Regions from separate parts of the Brevibacillus sp. HD3.3A genome, predicted to be linked through region 1. Evidence: riboswitches for the same ligand, from Rfam matches in the RefSeq annotation. Region 1 holds a riboswitch; each other region holds the start of a gene.
What was found. Region 1 has a riboswitch for S-adenosylmethionine ahead of HP435_RS17805 (homoserine dehydrogenase). Riboswitches for the same ligand answer to the same signal wherever they lie in the genome.
Positions count from the first base shown of each region.

Region 2: another riboswitch for S-adenosylmethionine. It lies ahead of HP435_RS27000 (BMP family lipoprotein); the one in region 1 lies ahead of HP435_RS17805 (homoserine dehydrogenase).
Region 3: another riboswitch for S-adenosylmethionine. It lies ahead of mtnK (S-methyl-5-thioribose kinase); the one in region 1 lies ahead of HP435_RS17805 (homoserine dehydrogenase).

Region 1 covers NZ_CP085874.1:3,858,416-3,860,611, forward strand. The annotation lists gene HP435_RS17805 (homoserine dehydrogenase) at 1-1,003, opposite strand, end outside; SAM riboswitch class I at 1,083-1,193, opposite strand; SAM riboswitch class I at 1,342-1,447, opposite strand; cobalamin riboswitch at 2,131-2,196, opposite strand, start outside.
Region 2 covers NZ_CP085874.1:5,774,328-5,776,523, reverse strand. The annotation lists gene HP435_RS27005 (methyl-accepting chemotaxis protein) at 1-730, shown strand, start outside; SAM riboswitch class I at 818-939, shown strand; gene HP435_RS27000 (BMP family lipoprotein) at 1,145-2,194, shown strand.
Region 3 covers NZ_CP085874.1:5,094,097-5,096,292, reverse strand. The annotation lists gene HP435_RS23815 (anti-sigma factor) at 1-533, shown strand, start outside; SAM riboswitch class I at 626-771, shown strand; gene mtnK (S-methyl-5-thioribose kinase) at 921-2,150, shown strand; gene mtnA (S-methyl-5-thioribose-1-phosphate isomerase) at 2,147-2,196, shown strand, end outside.

The sequences.
Region 1 (2,196 bases):
CGGCATTTTTTTCTGTCCAAACAGGATGCGGCGTAAATGGCTGGGTCAACAAGTAAGCCAAATCTTCAACGACAGCGCTTGCGGTCGGCAGTTCGCCTGCACCCCGGCCCGTAAACAACAGGTCGCCCACGATGTTCCCGGAGAGCTGCACCGCATTGAACGCATCCTGGATTTGCGCCAACGGATGGGCAATGGGCAGCACAGTCGGCTGAACCGATAGGCGGATGCCTTGCTCGGCTTTTTGTGCCTGGGCAATCAGCTTGATCCGGTAACCCAGCTCGCTTGCGATCCGGATGTGTCCGGCAGACAAATCGGCGATTCCTTTACGCACGACATCCGCAAGCGGCAACGACTCCCCGTACACAAGCTGCGCGAGAATGTACAATTTGTACATGGCATCGAAACCTTCCACATCCGAACGCGGATCAGCTTCCGCATAGCCCAGCTCCTGCGCCTGCTTCAGCACTTCCTGATAAGAGAGCTGTTCCGCCTCCATTTTCGTCAAGATGAAGTTCGTCGTCCCGTTGAGAATACCGCGAACTCCTTGGATGTCATTTGTGCGCAAAAACTGCCGCAGCACACTCAAAATCGGAATCCCGCCAGCTACGCTCGCTTCATAAGCCAGATGCACCTGATGCTGGTTAGCCAGATCGACAAGCTCAGGGCCGCGTTTGGCGAGCAGCTCTTTGTTCGCCGTTACCACATGGCAGCCTTTTTCAATCAGGGCACGCACGTAATCATACGTAGGCTCGACACCGCCCATTACCTCCACGACAATGTCCACATCGCTTTTTAGCACATCCTCAAAATCGGTAGTCAAAAGCGCAGGATCAACCTGAACCGCCCGTTCTTTTTCCGAATCGCGAACCAATGCTTTGACAATCTCGATCCGTTTGCCCAACCGCTGCGCCAGCTTCTCCTGTTGCGAGCGAATCGTTTTGATGACGCCGCCCCCTACTGTTCCCAATCCCAGCAATCCTACTTTGATTACACCTGCGCTCATTATTACCACCTCATGTCATGTTTTGGAAAAATAAGAAAAACCTTCTTGCTAAGAAGAAGGTTTGGCATCAAGGTCCTTCTCCTTATCTCCCAGAACGATTTTCGTCCTGCAGGAATTGGCACCTTGTCACAAACTGCGTAACGGTTGCCGGGCTTCATCGGGCCAGTCCCTCCACCTCTCTAGATAAAGAAAACTATGAATTTTTGTTCTTTGCTAGATGTCAGTTCTCTCTTGTCTTTGAAATTGGGCAAATGTTTGCCTCGTTCCCACTTTTTCATACATCAAAAAACCTTCTCCGCTAAGAAGAAGGTTCGTCTTGACTGCTACGAGGCACCCGCTTCTTATCTATCGAGACGAAACGTCCCGCAGGAATTGGCACCTTGTCGCAAAAGCAACGGTTGCCGGGCTTCATCGGGCCAGACCCTCCACCTCTCTGGATAAGAACTATGATTTGCTATTGAGCCTATTCTAAGAAATTCCAATGCATTCGTCAACACAATTCTTTTTGTTTGCTGACAAGACTCGCAAGCAGGAAGACAGAACGGCAACCCCCTCAGCAAAGCAGCCGTTTCCACGCGCAAACACACTTTCCACTTCTGCCATGTTGCAGCAAGCGCACGTAACGATTCCTGCTTCGCTTTCCTCTGGCACTTCTTTTTCTTCAACATAGCCGCACCATGGACATATGAAAAGCTGAACCACGCCACTCCCTCCTTTTCAGCGGTTACAATCTGGCAGCCATGCCACCTAAAAAGCAGTTGTGCGCAAGCATGCGATATGCTTGTCCTGATAAAGATCCAGTCAAGCAACTTCAATCACGAGGCGGGCACTGAGTCTATTAACAGGCTACCGCAACGGCATACACCCTTAATTCCCTTGACAGGCGCATTAACCGCGCAAATAGACCCTAGATAGAGCAATCACGAGACACCTCTTGCTCCCTCGACAGGCTACATCAATCACAGTCAACTCCGGCTTCCTCGATGGCCTTCTTCCATTCCCCAAACAAAAAAAGCATTTTCCGACGACCGATACGATCGTTAGAAAATGCGCAAGCAAAGAGAAACGTATTCGTCCCCCTGCTGTCATGGCGAGTCCTCTAACACCTCCCTATCTCCCGTAGGTCCATCAGTGTCGTCGAAACAGGCAGGTCTCCTGACTTTGGGATCATCGTCTGGCGCTGCCTTCCCCAT
Region 2 (2,196 bases), 1.9 Mb from region 1:
GATCGTGGCGGTAACGACGCAGACGAATGCGATGAAGAGCGAGTCCGATCAAAACAACCAGCGCCTGAAAGACAGTGTGGGCATGATGAACGAGCTTTCGCAGCAAATGGAACAGATCGTGTCTGCGGTCAATGTGGCTGCTGCGACGATTCACCAGCTCAATCGCCAGGCGAACCGGGTAGAAGAAATCGTGGGAGCGATCAACCAGATTGCTACGCAAACGAATCTTTTGGCGCTCAACGCCGCCATCGAGTCAGCGCGGGCTGGCGAGCATGGACGCGGTTTCGCTGTAGTAGCTGACGAAGTGCGCAAGCTGGCTGAGCAAAGCGCGACCGCTACCCAGGAGATTACGGAAATTCTCAAATCGCTCCATCAGGAGAGCGAGAACGCTGTGCAGCAAATCAGCAACGGAGAGGCGTCTGTAGCCAAAGGACAGGAGCTGGCTGTAAAAACGGTGGCTTCGATCGAGGCAGTGCGCTCCGGCATGGTGGCATTCCTGCAAGCGGCCGAGCATGTCGGTTCCAGCATGAACCGGGTCAAAATGCGTTCAGGCGAAGTGGCGATGGAGATGTCGACGATTACGGCCGTCACCGAACAATCGGTTGCCAACCTGGAAGAGCTTTTTGCCACCGCAGAAAATCAGCATCAAAAGGTGCGGGAAATTACCGAAGAGCTGGGTGAGCTTAGCAACCTGTCGCATCGACTCCAGCAAACCTTTCAAACGAAATAAACAAACTGGCGGAAACAATCTGAAAAAACAATTGCTTTTTCAGAGCGTTCTGCTAGAATAAGTTCATTGTAACTCAATAGATGATCTACCTTATCGAGAGCGGCGGAGGGACTGGCCCTATGAAGCCCGGCAACCACTGGACATGCGAGACATGTACAGAAAGGTGCCAATTCCTGCAAAACCTGTACCGGGGTTTTGACAGATGAGGAAGAGGACGGCTTCGGACGCAAACTCTTCCTTCGGGAAGAGTTTTTTTTCGTTAGAAGGGGAGGATGGATAGAGGAGGAATAACGAACGATAAAATAATTTTAATGTGAAATATTCGTGTTTAGTATTGATCTTTTTGTCGAAAAACCGTACATTATGGTTAGGATAGAGAAAACGGAGAACGTTCAGATAGGGGAGAGAGACACCATGAAGAAGTTGTTGTTGGCATTGACTACTTTTGCTGTTTTGGCTGCGGGTTGTTCAGCAGGCGGGAATGCACCTGCCGGGAACGCATCGACTGATAAGCCGAAAGAGCAAGCGGCAGGACAAGAAGGTGCAGCGAAGAAACGCGTTGCCTTGATTTTGCCGGAAAAAATCGGCGTGAACCCATTCTTCCAGCAAATGGACGAGGGCGCGAAAAAAGCAGGACAAGAATTTGGCGCGGAAGTAAAAAGCATCGAGTCGACTGACCATGGTGCGATCGAAGAGAACTTGCGCGTAGCCGTAGCGGAAAACTACGACCTGATCATCACTTCTTCTTTTGAAGCAGAAGACGCACTGAAAAAAGTAGCCGCAGAAAACCCTGATCGCAACTTCGCGATTATTGATACAGTAGTCGATTTGCCAAATGTGCGCAGCGTTACTTTCCGCGAGCAGGAAGCAGCTTACCTGATGGGGGCGGCGGCAGGTCTTGCCACGAAAACAAACAAAGTCGGCATGGTTGTCGCAATGGACATTCCGCTTCTGAAAAAATGGACAGGCGGATTCCAGGAAGGCTTGAAATCGACCAATCCGAATGCAGAATTTCTGGTAAACTACGTGGGCAGCTTCACTGACCCGGCAAAAGCGAAAGAGCTGGCTCTGCTGCAAGCATCCAAAGGCGCTGACTTCATCAACGGAGCAGCTGCGGTAGGCGATCTCGGCGTATTCGAAGCCGCGAAGGAAAAAGGCTTCTTTACAGCAGGACAAGACGTTGACCGCACGACGATTGACCCTGAGCACATCGTATTGTCCCAACTGAAAGGGACAGACGCAGCAGCGTATGAAACTGTGAAATCGTTTGTGGAAGGTTCTTTCAAACCAGGTGTCGTCAACTACGGATTGAAAGAAAAAGGCGTAGGCGTAACGTATGTGACTCACGAAAGCAAAACACCGCTGAACGCTTTCATCGGCCAGGAAGTTGTGGACAAAGTAAAAGCGATCAGTGAAGAGATCATTGCTGGTACCCGCAAAGTGCCGGATCGTTCTAAAAGCTAGTG
Region 3 (2,196 bases), 1.2 Mb from region 1:
TTGCCCAGTTGGCTGTCTCTTTTGCTGATTTTTTGACGTACGAGCAGTATTATGAGCGAATCTCCCGCTACATCAGCTCCGCCAACCAGGATACGGTCTGGTTGGCAGTGGACACCGGAGTGGAAGCCAGGCACGAAGACCAAAAAGACGGCTACCTGCTCTTGGGGCCGGGAGAAGCATGGGGATTTGCGGAGCACGAGCTGAATTACGGAGCGGCTCCGATTCAGGTCAACGGAGAAGGAAGCCGACGGATGGCAGCCTTTTTGGGGGAAATGGCCTACCTTGTCGAGCAAAAAAGCCTCGCGCGCGACATGGGACAATATTTGGTCTCGCGAAGCGATCCGCAAGTCGAGGAGCGCTATCGCTACTTGCAGGAAAAAGGCGTTCGCCTCTACGGAGCAGTCCTGACCGGACCGACGAAGGAACTGCTCAAACTCAAGGATGAGAAGTCGATTACCGCTGCCTTTGTCGGCCAAATTGACTGGTGGAACTGGGATCGCCCGGCTGCTTCCGGCACTCAGCACGTCTGGTAGGAGAGAAGCGCGGTTTGCGAAAAAAGGGTGTTGACATCGTGGAACGGCAGGTTGTATGATTCAAACTAAATCAAAACCGCATACGTTTGGATACCTTATCCAGAGAAGGTGGAGGGACTGGCCCGATGATACCCGGCAACCGACACGACGCTATTTCAACGCGAGCAGCGGCTGAAACAAAAAGCGACGTGCACGGTGCTAATTCCTGCAGAAACAAAAGTGGTCTGGAAGATAAGGGGGACATGACACGTTTATTATACGTGGCGACAGCGACCTCTTTTCTTCGGGAAAGAGGTCTTTTTTGTGCGTTTGGACACGGATTCCTGACCATTTTGTCATTCCGTTCGAGATAGAGAAAAAAACGATTTGTGAGGGGAGTAATCAATCATGGCATACCGCGCATTGACTGAGCAGGAAGCAGTAGAGTACGTAAAAGGCTTGCCGGGTCTGTTTACAGAAGGAGCAGAGCTGACCAGCCGCGAAATCGGTGACGGGAATCTGAACCTCGTGTTCGATATCCAGGAGCCGGCTACCGGAAAAAAAGTCATCGTGAAGCAAGCGTTGCCGTTTGCGAGAGTCGTGGGAGAATCATGGCCGCTGACGATTGACCGTGCCCGCATCGAGAGTGAAGCGCTCCGCATCCAGCACAAATACGTGCCTGACCTGGTGCCGGAAGTATACCACTTCGATCAGGAGCTGGCGCTGACGGTGATGGAGAACGTAGGCGACCACGTCATCATGCGCAAAGGCTTGATTGAGGGCAAGCGCTACCCGCTTTTTCCGAAGCAGATCGGACGTTTTCTCGCGCAAACCTTGTTCTACACATCCGATTTGGGGGCGCATCCGTACGACAAAAAAGCGCTAGTCGGAACATTCATAAATCCGGAATTATGCAAAATCACAGAAGATCTCGTCTTTACCGACCCGTATGAAAATGCGCCGACCAACGACTTTAACCCGCTGATCCGCAAAGAAGTAGAGGCCATCTGGAACAACAAGCCGCTCAAGCTGGAAATCGCCAAGCTGAAATTCGATTTCCTGACTCGCGCAGAAGCACTTTTGCACGGCGATTTGCACACAGGCAGCATCTTCATCACCGAGAGCAGCCTGAAAGCGATCGACCCCGAATTTGCCTACTACGGGCCGATCGGTTTTGACATCGGTGCCGTTATCGCCAACCTGCTGCTCAACTACGCCGGTCAGCACGGCTTGCAAAATGACCAAGGAGAACGCGACTCCTACCGCGAATACTTACTGGAAACGGTTGAAGATGTCTGGAACGAATTTGTTTCCCAGTTTGTCCAGCTCTGGCACAAGCAGGCTAAAGAACGCAGCGCTCATGTCGAGGGCTTGTGGCAAAGCTACGTGAAACGACTGATTCAGGATACGGCAGGCTATGCCGGATGCAAAATTTTGCGCCGTGTGATCGGCCTGGCAGGAGTGGCTGATCTGAATGCCATCGCAGACGCCGAAAAACGCGCCGAAGCAGAACGACTGGCGCTGGCGATCGGGGAAGCGCTGATTCTCGGACGCAACGACATTGAGGAATCGACAGACATCACGGACATCGTCCGCAACGTAACCGCACGCTACTATCAGGAGGCAACGACAGTATGACAACCAGTACACAAACAACGCCAGTCAAGTGGGAAGACGACGTACT